DNA from 4 places in the Paenibacillus sp. NPDC058367 genome. Region 3 is predicted to be linked to each of the others. Evidence: riboswitches for the same ligand, from Rfam matches in the RefSeq annotation. Region 3 holds a riboswitch; each other region holds the start of a gene.
What was found. A riboswitch is a leader RNA that binds a small molecule or an ion and turns the genes downstream of it on or off. The one in region 3 is predicted to bind cyclic di-AMP.

Region 1 (4,433 bases), on a different contig from region 3:
AATCGCCCCTTGCCCCAAATCGGTCAGGAACGCAGCTGCGGTTGGCACAAGGATAATGAACGGATGCACAAGGATCGCTATGGCAATCAGCTTCATCTCCTTGGCCTCTATTTTCCGTCCGAGGAACTCCGGTGTCCTGCCGACCATGAGACCGCACAGGAAGACACCCAGAATCGCATACATCAGCATATTGATCAGTCCGACACCTTTACCACCGAAGACATTGTTGAGCATCATCAGTGCAAGAGGCGTAATGCCTCCCAGCGGCGTCAGCGTATCATGCATATTGTTAACACTACCTGTCGTAGCTGCGGTTGTTACTGAAGTAAACAAGGAAGACTGCGGTATGCCGAAGCGCACCTCTTTACCTTCCATACTACCTTGTGAAGATTCTATTCCTAGTGCATTGATCGCCGGATTGCCTTTCGATTCAGCATAGAAGTTTAGGCTTAATAGCAGAACAAACAAGGTCATCATTGCGGTAAAAATTACCCAGCCCTGACGTTTGTTCTTGGCAAACAATCCGTACATATAAGGGAGCGAAGCTGGCAGCATCCACATAGAGAGAATCTCTAGCACGTTCGTAAGTGGATTAGGGTTCTCAAAAGGATGCGATGAATTGGCTCCGAAGAAGCCGCCACCATTGGTGCCCAAATGCTTGATCGATTCCAGAGAAGCTACTGGACCGATAGCAATTTGTTGCGTTTGCCCCTCTAGTGTAGTGACTTCAAGCGATGGCTTGAGTGTTTGCGGCACATGTAGTCCTACCAGTACCAATGAAACCAGCAGAGCTAGAGGAATGAATACACGAATATGTGCTTTAACGAAATCCTCGAAGAAGTTCCCGACTGATTTCCGTCCTGTGATCCCTCTGACAAAGGCAACCGCAACAGAAAATCCGCTCGCTGCAGACGTGAACATCATCATCGTGATGACAGCCATTTGTGAAAAATACGAAAGTCCCGTCTCCCCGCTGTAATGCTGCAGGTTTGTATTAGTCATAAAACTAATCACCGTATTGAACGAAAGCGTCTGTTCCATATCCGCAATTCCATTCGGATTTAGTGGTAAACCCCGCTGCAATCGAAGAAAGATATAGCTGAAAGTAACCAGTACGATATTCGTTAAAACAAAGCTGAGCGCATACTTCTTCCAGGACATACCGTCCCGTTTTTTCAGGCCGATCAGCTTAAAAATTCCTTTTTCCATACCTCCAAACCATCGATCCGTACGGTTCGGTTCATTAGAAAACACATAATATAAATACGTGCCCATCGGCTTAACCAGCAAGATGAGAATTACGATTACAGCAACAATTTGCAAAATGCCCATGAATGCCCCTCCTTAAAATTTCTCCGGATGAATCAATGCATAAACCAGATATATAAACAGCAGTAGGGTAACAGCGATTACTAGAATCACAGCTTATCCCTCCCCGTATCCTCAACTACACCTGCACACCAGCGCATAAATCCATAAAATAACCCGTAAATTACAGCTAACGAAGCCACCATATACAGATCCATCATATCTTCCGCACTCCTTCTTTTATCCTTAATGAGGTGATCTATCTACCAGAAAATCAGCATCACCGCTGTGGGAATAGATTACATAACTCGCGCCAAGTCTTTTATAGACCAATCTAGGATTTATTGAGCTTGTAATTACAAAAATCGGCTGTGTCGTCCAGGTACGGCACATCTGAATGTAACGGCAGCATAACGTAAAGCTGCTCTCGAACAGATATACCCGGCCTACCGGAAACGGCGGGCGAAACCAAGTATTCTGATGGCGGGTATCAACTAGAACGACTTGTTCAATCCCCATCTCTTCGAGTAGGGCCTTCTCAGGCAAGTTGTTGGTCAATCCGGCCATCTTAATGCCTCTGAATTTTAGAAGCTTAATAAAATGTTCGCCTGCCTTCGTTGGCGCACATACCAGTACATATTCATTCTGATCTGTCATCTCTTATTCTCCTCAAATGCTTTGCTTGTAAGATCAGAGCTTGATCACCCTGATCTTGAAAAAAAAGCTACCGCTAATGATGAATATAACGACCTCTTCGTGAGGTTTTCCATAAATGCTTTGCTTAAAAAAGCACAGCAAAAAGCCACAAAGGATTCTCCTCTGTGGCTCGCTAGCGGTCACATTGCACTCATCCTCTCTCCATACGCTTACGAGGTTAGCTGTCGGATTCGGGCGGTGAGAGTCGCCCTACCTGTATAGATGCGAGCTCACTGGCATCTTCTACAGGATTCACCCCATAACCGGCTTCCGACTCTCACATCGTCTGCCGATTGTTGGTTCCCCCGCTTTCCTTATCGGAAATTAAGCGGATCAAATATTCGATTGTTGTTGAAACAGGAGTAATCATACCCTTATGCAGGAAGTATTGTAAAACCTGATTGATGCCAAAATAATGCAAATTAAAAACTATTTTCGCATTGGATAGCGCTTACTTGATATCCAATCTCTCTATATCTCTTGTTTACTCGAGTTTCAATCCATTAGCGAAAAACGGTCATACCATGTGATTTTATTCACCACGATTAGTGAAATCACCAAAAATCGCCTATATAAGAAAGGAAACAAGAAAGCGAGATTAAGCGAGGAAGAAGCCCGATAACTCGCAATAAATACCTATTTGGTTCCCTTTTTCGTCGTAGTAGGCAGGATTTGGTTTAAATTGCGCTCAAAAGAACACTTTCTGTTTTTACAGAAACACCTTGAAAAGAGTATGATTCGGGTTGAATCTATTTCACGAAATACATTCAACGCTGAGTTCCTGCATTTGCAGGGAACGGGGGAACCATCAGGCCACATGGCCTACTTGGGGTGAATCCGAAGGAGACTGTTCAAGTCTCACATAGGTAGGGCGACTCTCACCGTCCGAATCCGACAGCTAACCTCGTAAGCGTAAAGAGAGAGACCCTTGATCCGCCACGCTTTGGCACAGGTGTGTGTATACCTGTATTCCAAAACCGCAGCAGAGGTCCTCCTCTTGCTGCGGTTTTTGCGTTACCTGAATCTATAGGGTGATAGCATGCTGGACGGGGTGAAAGGAATGAAACACTATTATTGGGGAACTCAGCAAGGGCTACTTGAGCCGATAAGTCTAAATTATGTTTGCTTTGGAGCGTTGTGGTTCGAAGAGGATCATCACAGAACTATTGTCGGCTATGCTTTTGGTCAGAAGCAGATTGAATCACTTCGCCATTTCAGCAGCCCATCTACCTGTGAATACTGTATGGACCGAACAATTATATACGAAATATATAAAAATATCCGAGAAAAGCAACAGCTGCAGGATTGGTCAGCACACCAACGTTTTCCGTGGCTCACCGCTTTTAAGGAACCGTGGAAAGAAGTTGCAGTCGGTTGGTACGTAATGAGATCCGGCAACACCTTTCCCTTACATTTATCCGTTATACGCAAACAGAAATTCCGACTATGGCTGGAGCATGCCGCAGTCTGTGAGAATGAAGCTGAAATGCTCGCCTGTATAGAGAAGGCTAACGTCATTCACCATGTAAATCTTAAGCTTTTGGAAACCTAAGGAGGAGAAACCTGTCATGGACCAGCGAAGACTATCTCGCATAGAAGTATTCGTCTTTGATTCACCAGAGCCTATTCACTATGGAATGGAGGCTGATCAAGACAGCCGTTATGGCATCCTGAAACTTACCTGTAAAGGAGGTAGCAGCTGGGGGGCATGTCTTATCTCTGCCAATACCAAAACTTTCGATCTTATTAAATGGAGTTCTTTTCTCAGAATGATATACCATTGCCGGCTAGAGGAAGCGATAGATAAAGTACGTACCCATGGTTCAGAGTGGGATCAGACTCAGTTTGAGCTAGTGCAAGGTGCTTTACAGGATTTAAAAGCCAAGCTGCAGGGTAAATCCTTGGCAGGGCACATTGAGCAAGGTCGTCTGTACAGAGCTGTCGCTGGTGGGAGAGATTCCAAAGGAGGGCGGCTATATTATAAACCATCCAGTGTAGCGCTTCAAAAACATAGTTATCCAGAACCTGATACCGCCGAGCTTATCAACAAATCCATTTCTTACTTTTCTTTATTATAAGTTCATCCCATAACCCATTCTGAAAGGATCGTGTTTATCATGCCTGACCCCTTACCTTCCGAATCACCCCGTAGAACTATATTTGCAGAGTGTGTTCAAAAGTGCACGAATGATATCTATACGCTCAGTTCCATGTTGTTACAACAATCAGTAGAAGCCGAGAAGGTTACTATCCGTACTTTTAAAGAGCTTCATAAAATATTCCGTCAAAAAAGCTTCGACAGCCAGCTATTCTCTATCGAGGCTTACCGCTCTTGTATCCGACAATGCGCCGATTATTACGCACGCCGGTCTCTTCTGTCTGCCAAGACATTGCCTTGGGAGGAACAGCTTATAAAAACGATGTGGTAT
Region 2 (4,433 bases), on a different contig from region 3:
GAACACCGCTTAATCGGGCGTATTCTTCTAGACTTAACGTTTCTCCACGACGTGTTGGTTCAATACCAGCTTCTGCGAGTAAAGCCTCCAGACGCTCACGTCCCTCTTCAGGGAAGTAACGAGCCTTGAGATTGTTAGCAATCGTCTTGCGACGCTGTGTGAAAGAAGCTTGGACGACCTCAAAGAAGTGCTTCTCACTCTCAACTTCTACCGGTGGACGCTCTCTTACCTTTAGACGGATTACAGCGGACTCCACATTAGGTTGAGGAATGAACACCGTACGCGGCACAATGCAGACGAGCTCAGGCTCGCTGTAGTACTGCACGGCAATGCTAAGACTCCCGTATTCCTTTCCTCCCGGAGAAGCGGCCATACGCTCCGCAACCTCTTTCTGAATCATTACAACAATGTTATCAAGCGGAAGCTTCTCTTCGAGCAGCTTCATCAGAATCGGAGTAGTTACATAATACGGCAGATTGGCAACTACGCTTACCTTGTTCACGGATGCAAAATCTTCTTTGAACAGCTCCTGCAGATTTACATTCAGAACATCATCATTACGAACCTTAACATGCGGATAAGGGGAAAGTACGTCCCTTAAAATAGGAATCAGCCTACGGTCGATCTCCACAGCGGTCACTGCACCAGCGGTTAGCGCCAAACGCTCCGTCAGGGCACCAATCCCAGGACCGATTTCCAATGCCCCTGATTCGCTATCTAGCCCAGCAGCGTCAACAATCTTGTCCAATATATTTTGATCAATCAAAAAATTCTGTCCTAAGCTCTTCTTGAACTTGAATCCATAACGTTGAATAATTTCTTTCGTCCGTTTTGGAGTCGAAATTTCCTCTCTACCACTCATGAAGTAATGCCCCCCTGATCAATTTGGGCGAGAGCTCCGGCAAATTCCTCCCGCGTAATTCCAAACATCGCCAGCCGCTTGTACAGCTGCTTGCCATTACAATATCCGATTCCAAGCAAATTACCAAGTGCCATACGTCTTTCAGCTGCCCGAGGGTGTACAAGCATTCCAGCGGCCATTAAATCATCAAGTCCAATTAAAGCAGGTGCACCTTCAAAAGAGGTATGTACATTCCGCAGCGCATGACGAATCGCCTCTGGTGAAGCGTTCTCCACACCGATATCTCCCTTGCGGGTTGCGTCCTTCTCAGGAATGAAGGCATGCTTACAGCCCGGCACCTTTGCGGACACAATCTTACGAATTCGTTCACCCGCATGATCCGGGTCAGTAAGGATAATCACTCCTCTACGCTCCATAGCAAGCGCGATCTTCGCAATTACGGTCCGGTCTACAGCCGAGCCCCCTGTTTCGATCGTATCTGCTTCTACAGCGCGTTTAACAGCGACGGTATCACTCTTACCTTCAACGACAATTAATTCCTTAATCATATCTCTTGACTCCTTCCAAAAAAAGCAAAAAAGAAGAGGTTTCGCTCCTCTTCTTTTGGTTAAAGAATGTATAAGTGATGAGCGGTTGCTCTGCGATCAACGAAATGATCATCTGGCGTTCCTTAACGGTTATCATCACTATAGCTTATCAAAGAATAATTTGCAAAAGCTTCAGCCTAGTTTAACTCCGGCTTCACAGGTCCAATCACATAAACGGTACGTGATTTACGACCGAAATTACGCACATGGCTCAGTGAATCGTAATAGACATCTACTTTATTGCCTTTAATGGCACCGCCAGTATCTTCTGCTCGGCGGAATCCAAGCCCCTCGATATATACCCACCAGCCAATAGGAATTACATTCGGGTCTACCGCAATTGTACGACCTTCCGTTACGCGTGTTCCGGAAGCAGTTTTGTTACCAATACCTGGCTCTTCTGATGAATAAGCTGTCATGGAGACGTTCTTAATCATCTTCTTGTACTCAAAGTCTACGCCAGCCTTGCTTGTGACATTATTAGTCTTAGCGCTAACCTTAGCCGTTTTTGAAGTGGTGTTTGATTTGGAAGTTGTTGTAGTCTTAGCTACAGCCGGCTTAGGAAGTGCTTTGGTACCAACGGCAATAATCTTATCTTTCGTTACCGTTTGTACTTCCTTACCAATCATGCGCATAGAGGCCAGTTCTCCGTCTTGGTAGATCTTCTCAATATGCTGAATCATGACGCCTGGTTTGCCTGCCTGTGCCACTCTAACTGTTCCCACAGTAAGGGAGGGGTCTGCTGTCTTGATGACTCTGAAGGGTAAGTTAGTTGTTCGCTGTACGGTCTGTTTGTTGATGCGAACAATCTTAACCTCCATGTTTGCAGAAATGGTGGTGTCTAACGAAGGGAAAATCTTATCATGACCTTCTAGGGTAATGCCCATTTTCTCAATTGCTTTACCAATTGTGTCCTCGGTCGTATATAACGTTTTTGTTGCTCCATCCGCAGTAAGACTAATTTTCTGCGCACGATTGATAACGACACGGTCACCGTCTTTTATTTCATCACTCAGACCTAAAGATAGTTCATCATGCGGCTGCAGCGAAATTTGCTCTTTCTCCAACACATCACCAAGAAGCGCTTCCCGCGTTTCAAGCGTCTGTGTTTGCCCGTCTATTACTAAAAATAATTGTTTGTTACTTTGACCGTGTACGTACAGCAGAATAAGTAGCGCGATAGCGACTGAAATCACGCCTGCAAGTAAAAGTACGCGAGTATTTACTTGCTCCCACCGTAATGCGAAAGACCTGCTGGATGACTGCGAATCATGGGATACTTCTGGTTGGAATACGCCCATTCTCTCCATCCTCCTTACATAGCCCCGTCGTCAATTGTATATCATGAGGACTGAATTCCTTTGACGAAACTATTTGAGATTGTCACAGGACACGCACGTAATAACTTAGCGTCTCCTGCTCATGGATCGCCTGCTCGGCACAGCTACTCCCACCCCTGTTATATAACAGTATGTGGGCAACATTCTATTTATTCAAAAATAAAAAAGCCTAAAAAGAGTTCAACTGAGGACTCTTTCGTGGCTTCTCCAATATCAGAATAGAGAATGCTTGTGCACGAGGTTGCCTCTCTTACTTGCGCTTACGGGGTTAGCTGTCGGGTTCGGACGAAAGAGAGACGCCCTATTTCAGGTCACCCGCTCATGGCGGTTGCCCTTAAATTCACCCCAAAGACCACGTGAAGAAATCAAATACTGTCCTACGGCACGTCTAAACCGTATTTAAAATACAGGCATGCGGTAGGTCAATATTGGTTCCCCCGTTCTCCATACGGAGACTCAGCGAGACGATCCATGAATCAATGGCTGTCACTATAACACAGCTCACATCACTGAAAAGATGATATCCTGTTTTGATGCATGTTGTAAAGGACGATTCAACCACGTTTACGCAAAAATATGGTTAAAATATTGTAATATTCAGCCGTTTTTATATTAAAAAAGTTTAATATATCGGCCATTCTCTATTTTTCACCTGTTTTGCTCCCGTTTTCACTCAATCCCAAATCGTTCCAGTGCGTTCGCATACGTTATTTTAGCCAATTCTTCCCATGTTAACCCTTTAATTTCAGCTGCTGCCTCTGCTACAAGCTTCACATGAGCGCTCTCATTTCGCTTCCCGCGGAAGGGGTGTGGAGTCAAATATGGAGCATCGGTTTCGATCAATAATCGGTCTAGTGGTGTCTGCGCAAGCACTTCTTTTGGCACTCTTGCATTTTTGAACGTAATGGGTCCTCCAAAGGATAAATGAAAACCAAGATTCAAGCACATTTTAGCTGTTTCCCAGCTTCCTGAGAACGAGTGCATCACGCCTCCAACCTCATTTGCTTTTTCCTCCCGTAAAATCCGTACAACATCCTCATGTGCATCACGATCATGAATACAAATCGGCATATTTAATTCACGGGCTAGTCCAATTTGCTTGCGAAAAACTTCATGTTGCACATCCTTGGGAGAAGTATCCCAGTAATAATCCAGTCCGATTTCACCAATAGCCACTACTTTTTTATGACTGCATAGAGAAGCGATCCAATCGAGATCTCCTTCTTTCATATCAATCGCATCCTGAGGATGCCAACCCACTGCCGCATAAATATAATCATAAGATTCCGCCAGCTTCATCGTTGAGGGAATCGTCTCCCGATTAAATCCGATATTAATCATCTTGCTAACTCCTGCTTCTACAGCACGAGCGATAACTTCTTCGCGATCCTCGTCGAATTGAGGTGCATCCAGATGCGTATGTGTGTCAAACAGAAACATTTTAACCCTCACTCCTTGTTCTTTTTTAGATATATAACAATATAAGTTTCACGCTATCCGTGATATCTTATTTTTCTACTCTTCTTGTCAAAAATCCCATATTTTCTTGTATTATTTTGCAAAAATCTCTGCAATAGAAGCAGGCAATCGCGTAAGCGCATTTCTTAACTTATCCTGAGGAAAATAAAGATGATATCTTCCACG
Region 3 (4,433 bases):
TTATATACATCTTTATCGTGCGCCTGTTCCTTCTATATATGCAGTTTGGGTATACCAGCGGCACGGGGATGTTCTCCTCCTTATTCATTTGCTTGAAGTCGCTGATTCCGGCAATAGGAATTTCAATCATACTTGGTGCAGCAGGCCTGATCCTTTTGCTAGTGTGCGGAATAACGGGTATCTTCTGTCCTGGCCTACCAGCACTTCTTATTCGTCAACTTTCATCACTGCCCTCAACACTCTTCAAAATGTGGGGAATTTCAGCTCAATATCATCTATGGCACAGTAAAGCATTTCCACAATAATTTGAAGCATTACAGAACATAATATAAGAGTCCCGGTTCCTGAATCAGGAGCTGGGACTCTTTCGCGTTATAGACAAATTATGAGGATTTGCAAAATCGTAAAGACTTTGTTACAATAAGTCCTGTTCCATTGGTAACAAGTTTGTAATCATTTGAAACGATTTCTACATAACTTCATGTATTTGTCGTAGTCATGTCGATAAGTCACTATCTGGTGCATAAAACGCCGAATTCCTTGCACCGGGAAGTGGGGGAACCATATTTTGGGTGAATTGATCTCGCTTTGCAGTGATCATAGGGGAACCTTCTACCGAATCCTTAAGCTAACCTCACAGGCATTGGAAGGGGTACAATTTTTTTGAAGAATTTAAGAAAAGCATGCGTCGCTGCGGCGCTAGGACTTGTGATGGCGTTCTCTATTGGTGGAGGAAGTGCCTTTGCAGATTCTAAGATGGACAGTGTTATTTCAAAGACAATTGGAGTTGCCTATAAAACCGGAGGCACTAGCACTGCCGGGTTTGACTGTTCTGGATTTACTACGTATGTATTCAAGAAGGTGGGTCTTTCTTTGCCCCGTACTTCAAAAGCTCAATATAATGTCGGAACTCCTGTAGCCAAAAGTAAATTACGTTCAGGTGACCTAGTTTTCTTTAACACATTGGGCAACGGCGTATCCCATGTCGGCATTTATGTTGGAAACGGAAAATTCGCACAATCATCATCTTCATATGGCGTGACCATCACTTCACTTAGCCAATCCTACTGGGCCAATCGCTACGTTGGTGCTAAAAGAGTAATGAGTACTTCCTCATATCAAGCTATAGCCTACGATTAATACTTCCCCACAACTATAATCTCACAATTACATTATATAGACCTGGGTTTGATTATTGACTTAATCGAATCCAGGTTTTCTTTTGCCTTATTATATTCTTTACACCTCTTGAACGGACTTTAAACACTTTTATTTGATAAAAATTTCAATAAATATAAAAATTAGTTTAATATTATCGCTTACATATGCATTTTGTCTTTAAAAAAACGAATTTTTCTGCATGATTATGTTAAAAACGATTGCCAAGCGGCACTCTGTTTGTTACAATAACTGCAGTAAGATTTTAGTAACATTTTTGTAATCATTAAGTTGTTATTTACAAAGGTTTTGTCATGTATTGATTACAAGCTATTCCTAATCAACAGTATCAGCCGAGTTTCCTAACTATTAGGAAAACGGGGGAACCAACTTTGGGTGAATTGACCTCCATTTTTAGAGGGGTCATAGGGGACCTTCAACCGAACCCTTAAGCTAACCTCGTAGGCATCCGGAAGGGGTATAAACTTTTGAAGAAGAAGCTAGCAGCAGCAGTACTTAGCTTTTCCATTATTTTCACCATCGGAGCAGGAAGCGCTTTCGCGGATTCCAAAATGGATAAAGTGATCGACAAGACCATCGGAACTAAGTACGTATCCGGCGGCATCTCCACAAATGGATTTGATTGCTCCGGATTTACAATGTATGTATTTGATAAAATTGGTATAAACCTACCACACCAATCAGGTTCCCAGTATCAAATGGGTACTGCTATCTCCCAAGATGATTTAAGATCTGGTGATCTTGTATTCTTCAATACAAGTGGTAAGGGTGTCTCCCATGTCGGTATTTATGTCGGTGAAGGCAAGTTTGCACACGCATCTTCCTCACGCGGTGTAACGATTAGCTCCCTGAGTGATAGCTACTACGTGAAACGCTACATCGGTGCTAAACGAATTATGAGCACGGATGCTTATCATTCTGTTGCTTCTGAGACAGAAGATAATGATGATGTTCAATAAGTAAATCGTACATAGGCTCTTTTCCAAGATGTTGATTCTTGGGGAAGAGCTTGTTTTTTGTCTTATTTAGTATTTACCCCTCTCAGAATTTGTAAAACAATAATCCTCATAAATTTCTGAGTCGACCATGCCTTTTTTTGTATATAATTAGTTACAAGCATAAACGCCTTCGATGTCCTTATAAGGACCATAAGTATTTTAAGCTAGAAATATAAGACATTTAAAGTTCGCCCGTGAAAGGAGGTCCTTTGACCTTATGATAAATCCCTCTGTTACTTTTCATGTAGCGCCTATGGAGACCAGTCACGCGGAAGAGATTTGCAACTGGGATTACACTGCCCCTTATAATATTTACGGCTGGATGCCGTGGGAGCAAATGCAGGCTCTTGGAATCGAGTTCGGTGACCCTCAGCTACGGAATGAGCAATATGTCTCCATACTAAATGGGCAAGGGATTTTGTGTGGATTCGCGCAGTTGTTTCCAATGGAAGGTGTTGTTCGCTTGGGGATTGGTATGCGCCCTGATCTATGCGGTAAAGGTCTAGGAAAAATATTCATGGATGCAATTGTGCAAGCAGCCTTGTTTCGTTATCCTGAGCGTGAGATTGATCTAGAGGTATTGACCTGGAACCAGCGGGCGATCCGAACTTACCAAAAGTGTGGATTTACGATTACCGATACGTATGAACGCCTAACCCCCACAGGAAACAAACCTTTTTATTGCATGGTCTATGATAAATAATATTAAATTCCATATTTTTCAATGATTTGATGGCATTATCGTTCATTTTTTTGTCACAAACCCTATGATAACGCTTCACCTTGAGCTATAATGTAGGGAGCAGCTTACATAGAAGGGACGAACTGGGATGCAGAAATGGATCATGAGCGGTTTGTTTTTTGCCGCCTGTGCCTTTGCGGTAGTACTTATGTTTACACTTCCAGGTAAAGAAGAGGTAGCTGAACAGAATAAGCCGACGATGCCGGAAGTCCAATTGGATGCGGCAAAGGCCGAAGCAACCGTGAAAGCCAGCTGTATCACCTGTCACGGCGATCAGCTTCAAGGTGGAGTTGGACCCAGTCTTCAAAATGAAGGCGGTCAGCATGATGCTGAAGAAATCTACAGTATCGTCACTAAAGGACGCGGTCAAATGCCTTCCTTTAAAGAAAAGCTAGCCCCTGAGGAGATTGCAAACGTCGCCCTCTGGCTCTCAGAGAAAAAGTAACAGTAACTACTACCTAAGCAACTAAAAACGCCCGTGCCAGAAGATAGTTCACTATCTGCGCACGGGCGTTTATTTATGAGTTTGGGTGACACTAACGATTTTTCTCAAAGGCTTCATTAAATTCATGTGCCTCTCGAATATCTAGAGCTGTAATACCGTCTTCCTCATTTGATTTCAGTCGTAAAGTCACTGTCTTATAATCAATCGTAATATGTGGATGGTGATCAAAGGCTTCTGAAATGGTGGCTACTTCATCAACGAAAGCAATACCCTTCATATATTGGCTGAACATATATTTTCGCACCATGGTATTCTCTTCCAGCTTCCAACCTTCCAGCTTGCTGATCTGCTCACGCAGTTCTTCTTCCGTAAATAACAATTCGTTTCCTCCCTTACTAAAAATTGCAGTAAAATCCGCAGGTCCCTTTACTCGTCATATTCGTTAAACAAAACATCCCTTAGCTTCTGAGGTCCAAGGGATGTGCCAGGATAAAGGCAATATTTTCGATTAAATGTATTCAAGAATCCCAGCGATTATAACTCGGCTACACCAATTTTAACACGGGCTACTAACTACGGGCAAATTACGCCCCACCGCCCCCTCTTCTTAAATCAAAACAACAGAGGCTAAATCCTCTTCTCCGACTAAAATATTAATGCGGTGCGTGTCCTTATCGTAGATGATAACGCCGCTCCCCACCTCAATCATAGGTTCATTACCCAGCGCGAAGAAAAGATCCTCAGCCAGTGCCTCCCATACCTCCATCTTGGATTCCTGCGGCAATTCTTGCCACTCTTCTGGATCCATTTCAAAAAATAAGTACCCATCGGAAATTCTTCCGACAGCCTCAGTCAAATCCGTTAGGATTTCACCGTAATCTCTACCATGCTTTACACCCACATGTATCACTCCGTTTTCTCCACAGATGAATAATTACTTACCTTATCCATTATAGCCGAAAAAATGACTTCACAAAAAACGGAATGATGTCGATAAATAAGAATATACGTTATTCGGTTTCGAACAGAGTGCCTTGCCGCTGTTTCAAGGATGATATACGCGGCTTTG
Region 4 (4,433 bases), on a different contig from region 3:
GCGGCGCAAGGCGCTGCTTAAGCATTTCGGATCGCTAAAGAAAATTAAAGAAGCCTCCATAGAAGATTTTAAATCACTTTCTATTGGCGAAAAGCTGGCTAGTCAAATTCTTGAGGCGCTCAAGGATGAAGAGCCAGCGACATAGGCATTCGAAATATTGGAATGATGTATACGTAAATATAAAAAAGGTGTCACAGCAGTTTTCTGCTGTGACACCTTTTTTTATTATAGGTTATCCACCCGTTACTTCTTTAAATTACAGATGTAGGTTCAACCGGCTTAGGTTCTGATTTTTGCGGTGGATTAAACCGATAGACGATGTAGGCGACTATGAACGGCATGATAATCGCGAAGATACCAGCCCCTACATTCACGCTTTCCTTCATAAAGATCAGCGTAGCGCCCATCAGAATGCTGTCAAACACGACGTGACTGAACATGACGGCAATAAAGCCGTAACGAAGGAATATATAGCTAAAGAGCAAACCAATCACGGTCAGCTCAATAGGACGGGAACTGATGGGATAGATCGGATACAGCGTATGGCCAAACGCCCAAACCAGCGTGGTGATCAGGCAAGCAATGAACGTGCTACGGAATACTTTTTTCAACATAGGAATTCCGAAAAAACGATAAATAGCTTCCTCGGATAAACCAGCGAGCCATGCAACGATGGGCAGCAGCCAAGCATATCTCATGTTGTAAGGAGATTGAGTAGCGTCAGTAGTGGACCAGTTCTGCAAGGTAAGTGATAATACGATGAACATAAGGGTCTGCACCCCTAGCAGCACGAATGCCCAGACGTATCCAGCCCGGATACTATCCAGAACATATTTTCCATAGCCAGGCTCTTTAGCGCGAGGCCATGGGTTCATCCCCTCTTCTTTTTTCCATAGGCCGTCCCCTCCAACTAAAGAAAAATAGAGCAGCGAGGACATTAGGAGGCTATATAAGGCATAAATGATGAACATTATGACGGAAGTTATCTGAGCCTCGAGTCCTTCGCCTGAGGATTCAGGGAGCATATTATAGGTGCTGATCATCATGATTACAAAATAAGCTGAGCTTAGGAATATTCCACGCTTAAAGGAGGTATGTTCTCTTCTAAGTATGCTGTAGATGAGTGCCAGAATTCCTAAAGCTAAAGTAGGCAAACCATAGCCGAATAAAGTAAACTTTTCCGCGAGAGAGGTCTGGTCCTTTACATAGGAAGTATGCCAGGCTGGAGCGGTGAATCCTGCTTTAAAGCTGGATACCTGTTCGCCAGTGAAATCGAAATAATAGTGTAATAAGGATTCACCGATCTGAACGGAACGATCTGTATACACGAGCCCGTAGTTTCCCGTATTCGATTCAATTTGCAGCTTGGCGGGATTTACATCCCATTCCTGAAGCCAGGGACGGGCAAGATTTTCTTTTTGTGCAAGTGATAAGGTAGTACCCTTGTCCTCTTCTTTTGCACTGGTTGATACATTGTTTGGTAATCCGGTACCTGATCCTTCTGCTCCTTGTGTGAAAGCGACAACTGCACCAGTATACATATTGAGGTCAACGGAGATCAGTGGCTCTTGTTCCGCTGAAGGACTAAGTGTTACACGGAAAATGTCAAAAGGATATCGTTGATCCAATTTCTTTTTTGTATAGTCCTCCAAAAGCTTCTCGCGGGACATATAACCATAAAAGGAAGAGTCCGTATCGTACAGTACATTCCACTGATCGGTTGGTGCTTTGGTGTAGTTCAGCTTTTGTTCTGCGAATGATATGGCTTTGTCGCGGGCTTCCGCCTTACTGATGACAGTAGTATCTTCCCCGGCAGGGCTATTTAGCACCGAGGGAGCAATTTGAAACATAATAAATAGAATAAGACCGATAATGCCCGAGATGATGAGCCTCTTGGAGAGGGCACGTTGCTGTAAGGGCTGGCCAACGGGATTCATGTAACGCCTCCTTGTAAACTGACAATGTTATGTTCCATTATAGTATTAGTGCCATGATAGTTACAAAAATCATCGTATATTCTTTTTATGGGTAATAGAGATATTATAGAATAGGTAACTGAATATATACCATGAATTTAAGGTGATTCTTTCTTCATTTTTCATGAAAATCGATGCAATTGCAGGGAAAACACGGAAAAGTGATGAGAAAAGGCACTCTTAGTGGTACATCCTCTCCAAACCGCATTTTTCATATGAATCACCATTAATAGTGTCTTTGTGATTTATCGAAATAACATATATAATTTGTATGCAATTGTAAATAGCCGAATTTCAGGTGAAAACGGGGGAACCATAAGAAGTAATGAAAAGATGAGTATACGCCATAGGCGTTATCTTTATTCATCAGGGGTGAATTTCGTTCTAGGAACGAATAGGGCAGCCTGCACAGTCCGAATCCGTCAGCTAACCTCGTAGGCTAATTTACTGCAGGAACCAAGGGTAGCATTGGTTTTCCAGTGCTTTTTTTGTTGGAATTCTTTAAATTTTGATAAGAGGGTGAGCGTAGTGGCTTCACAGTTTCGCAGGGTTTCTGAATCAAAGTTCCTGAAGCTCTCTCCGCCTCAGATTATGGTGCTTGGTTTTGCATCGATCATTCTGATTGGAGCCTTGCTGCTAATGCTTCCCATTTCGAGTACCAGCGGGAATGCTGTTAGTTTTATTGATGCGTTGTTTACTGCAACATCGGCCACCTGTGTGACAGGACTTGTGGTGCTGGACACCGGGACGACATTCACCATTTTTGGGAAAACCGTAATTATGGTGCTTATCCAGGTGGGCGGCTTAGGGTTTATGACAATGGCGACCTTATTTGCCATGATGATGAAACGCAAAATTTCCTTGCGGGATAGACTGATCCTTCAGGAAGCAATGAACCAAGGCTCTATGGAGGGGATTGTTCGACTGATCCGGAGAGTACTTATTTATTCTTTGGTCATCGAAGGCTGTGCAGCGGTGCTTCTGTCCTTACGCTGGGCGTTTGATATGCCACTGGGCAAGGCCATTTATTTTGGAATATTTCATGCTGTGTCTATGTTTAATAATGCTGGATTTGATATTTTCGGGGATTTCCGGAGTTTAACCGATTATGTATATGACCCGCTAGTGAACATCGTGGTGATGTTTCTGATTGTCTCTGGCGGTATTGGTTTTATTGTCATGTCGGATCTGGTGGAGTTTCGTGTCAAACGTAAATTATCTTTGCATAGCAAAGTTGTACTCTCCACCACTGCAGGGCTTATTCTTATCGGCGCTTTAGTTATTTTTATATTTGAATTTACGAATCAGCGCACACTGGGGAATTTAAATTTCGGCGGCAAAATATTATCGGCATTCTTTCAGTCGGTATCGCCCCGAACCGCTGGCGCCAATACGGTGGATATTGCCGGACTGCGGCAAGCCTCACAGTTCTTTATGGTTATTCTTATGTTTATTGGTGCATCTCCAGGATCAACAGGTGGCGGGGTCAAGACTACAACCTTTACGATTATGATTGGTGCAGTAATCGCGATGCTGCGCGGACGTGAAGATGTTGTACTGTTCCGTTACCGATTGGCGCAGGAGCGTATCTATAAAGCGTTGACGTTAACATTACTCGCTTTGCTATTGGTCCTCACGGTGTCGATGTTACTGTCCACAACAGAGGATAGTAATTTCTTAGCGATATTATTTGAGACGACCTCAGCTTTTGCCACGGTGGGACTAACCATGGGGCTGACACCTGAACTGTCTATCTTCGGCAAGATTCTGATCTGTCTGACCATGTTTGCAGGTCGGCTAGGTCCATTAACATTAGTGTATGCGCTTGGACCTAAACAGGGTAAACCATTGTATAAGCACCCAGAAGGTAAAATAATTATTGGATAGGAGTTAATCCGAAATGAAAGCACAGCAATTTGTAGTAATCGGTTTAGGCCGCTTTGGCTCAAGCCTTGCACTTGAGCTGATGGAAATGGGCTACGAGGTGCTCGGCATTGATCACCATGAGGAGCGTGTGGAGGAAATGAGCGATCACCTGACGCATGCGGTAGTGGCTGATGCTACAGATGAAGGAATTATGCGCTCGCTCGGCGTACGGAACTTTGACTGTGGGATTGTAGCGATTGGCGACAATATGGAACGAAGTATTCTGGCGGCGATTTTGTTAAAAGAGATTGGAGTCAAGCAAGTAGTAGCCAAGGCGATCTCGATCCTTCATGGTCGTGCGTTGTCCAGGCTGGGCGTGGACCGGGTTATTTTTCCGGAGCGGGATATGGGCATTCGTGTAGCACATCAGCTCGTGACACCCAATTTGCTGGATTATATTGAACTGTCCAAGGATTATAAAATCGTCGAGCTGACCGTTCCGTCTTGCATGAACGGGAAAAGCTTGTCAGATTTAAATACAAGAGCGAAATATGGTTGCAGTATTGTTGCCCTGAACCGGGAAAGTGGAAT

Region 1: linked by a shared signal. The riboswitch ahead of ACFWMP_RS25250 (hypothetical protein) and the one ahead of ACFWMP_RS31115 (C40 family peptidase) in region 3 are both predicted to bind cyclic di-AMP.
Region 2: linked by a shared signal. The riboswitch ahead of ACFWMP_RS30910 (resuscitation-promoting factor) and the one ahead of ACFWMP_RS31115 (C40 family peptidase) in region 3 are both predicted to bind cyclic di-AMP.
Region 4: linked by a shared signal. The riboswitch ahead of ACFWMP_RS26175 (TrkH family potassium uptake protein) and the one ahead of ACFWMP_RS31115 (C40 family peptidase) in region 3 are both predicted to bind cyclic di-AMP.

What each region holds. Positions count from the first base shown of each region.
Region 1 is NZ_JBHXIZ010000005.1:432,637-437,069, reverse strand. It holds gene kdpA (potassium-transporting ATPase subunit KdpA) at 1-1,332, opposite strand, end outside; gene kdpF (K(+)-transporting ATPase subunit F) at 1,345-1,422, opposite strand; gene ACFWMP_RS25250 (hypothetical protein) at 1,555-1,965, opposite strand; cyclic di-AMP (ydaO/yuaA leader) riboswitch at 2,156-2,345, opposite strand; cyclic di-AMP (ydaO/yuaA leader) riboswitch at 2,766-2,931, shown strand; gene ACFWMP_RS25245 (hypothetical protein) at 3,065-3,556, shown strand; gene ACFWMP_RS25240 (hypothetical protein) at 3,573-4,082, shown strand; gene ACFWMP_RS25235 (hypothetical protein) at 4,215-4,433, shown strand, end outside.
Region 2 is NZ_JBHXIZ010000012.1:46,031-50,463, forward strand. It holds gene rsmA (16S rRNA (adenine(1518)-N(6)/adenine(1519)-N(6))-dimethyltransferase RsmA) at 1-862, opposite strand, end outside; gene rnmV (ribonuclease M5) at 859-1,410, opposite strand; gene ACFWMP_RS30910 (resuscitation-promoting factor) at 1,587-2,750, opposite strand; cyclic di-AMP (ydaO/yuaA leader) riboswitch at 3,032-3,261, opposite strand; gene ACFWMP_RS30915 (TatD family hydrolase) at 3,459-4,229, opposite strand; gene ACFWMP_RS30920 (HD domain-containing protein) at 4,341-4,433, opposite strand, start outside.
Region 3 is NZ_JBHXIZ010000013.1:24,800-29,232, forward strand. It holds gene ACFWMP_RS31105 (hypothetical protein) at 1-305, shown strand, start outside; cyclic di-AMP (ydaO/yuaA leader) riboswitch at 520-658, shown strand; gene ACFWMP_RS31110 (C40 family peptidase) at 712-1,140, shown strand; cyclic di-AMP (ydaO/yuaA leader) riboswitch at 1,500-1,641, shown strand; gene ACFWMP_RS31115 (C40 family peptidase) at 1,647-2,138, shown strand; gene ACFWMP_RS31120 (GNAT family N-acetyltransferase) at 2,395-2,880, shown strand; gene ACFWMP_RS31125 (c-type cytochrome) at 3,008-3,364, shown strand; gene ACFWMP_RS31130 (4a-hydroxytetrahydrobiopterin dehydratase) at 3,456-3,743, opposite strand; gene ACFWMP_RS31135 (hypothetical protein) at 3,972-4,265, opposite strand.
Region 4 is NZ_JBHXIZ010000006.1:171,525-175,957, reverse strand. It holds gene uvrC (excinuclease ABC subunit UvrC) at 1-145, shown strand, start outside; gene ACFWMP_RS26180 (CPBP family intramembrane glutamic endopeptidase) at 252-1,937, opposite strand; cyclic di-AMP (ydaO/yuaA leader) riboswitch at 2,252-2,433, shown strand; gene ACFWMP_RS26175 (TrkH family potassium uptake protein) at 2,568-3,863, shown strand; gene ACFWMP_RS26170 (potassium channel family protein) at 3,877-4,433, shown strand, end outside.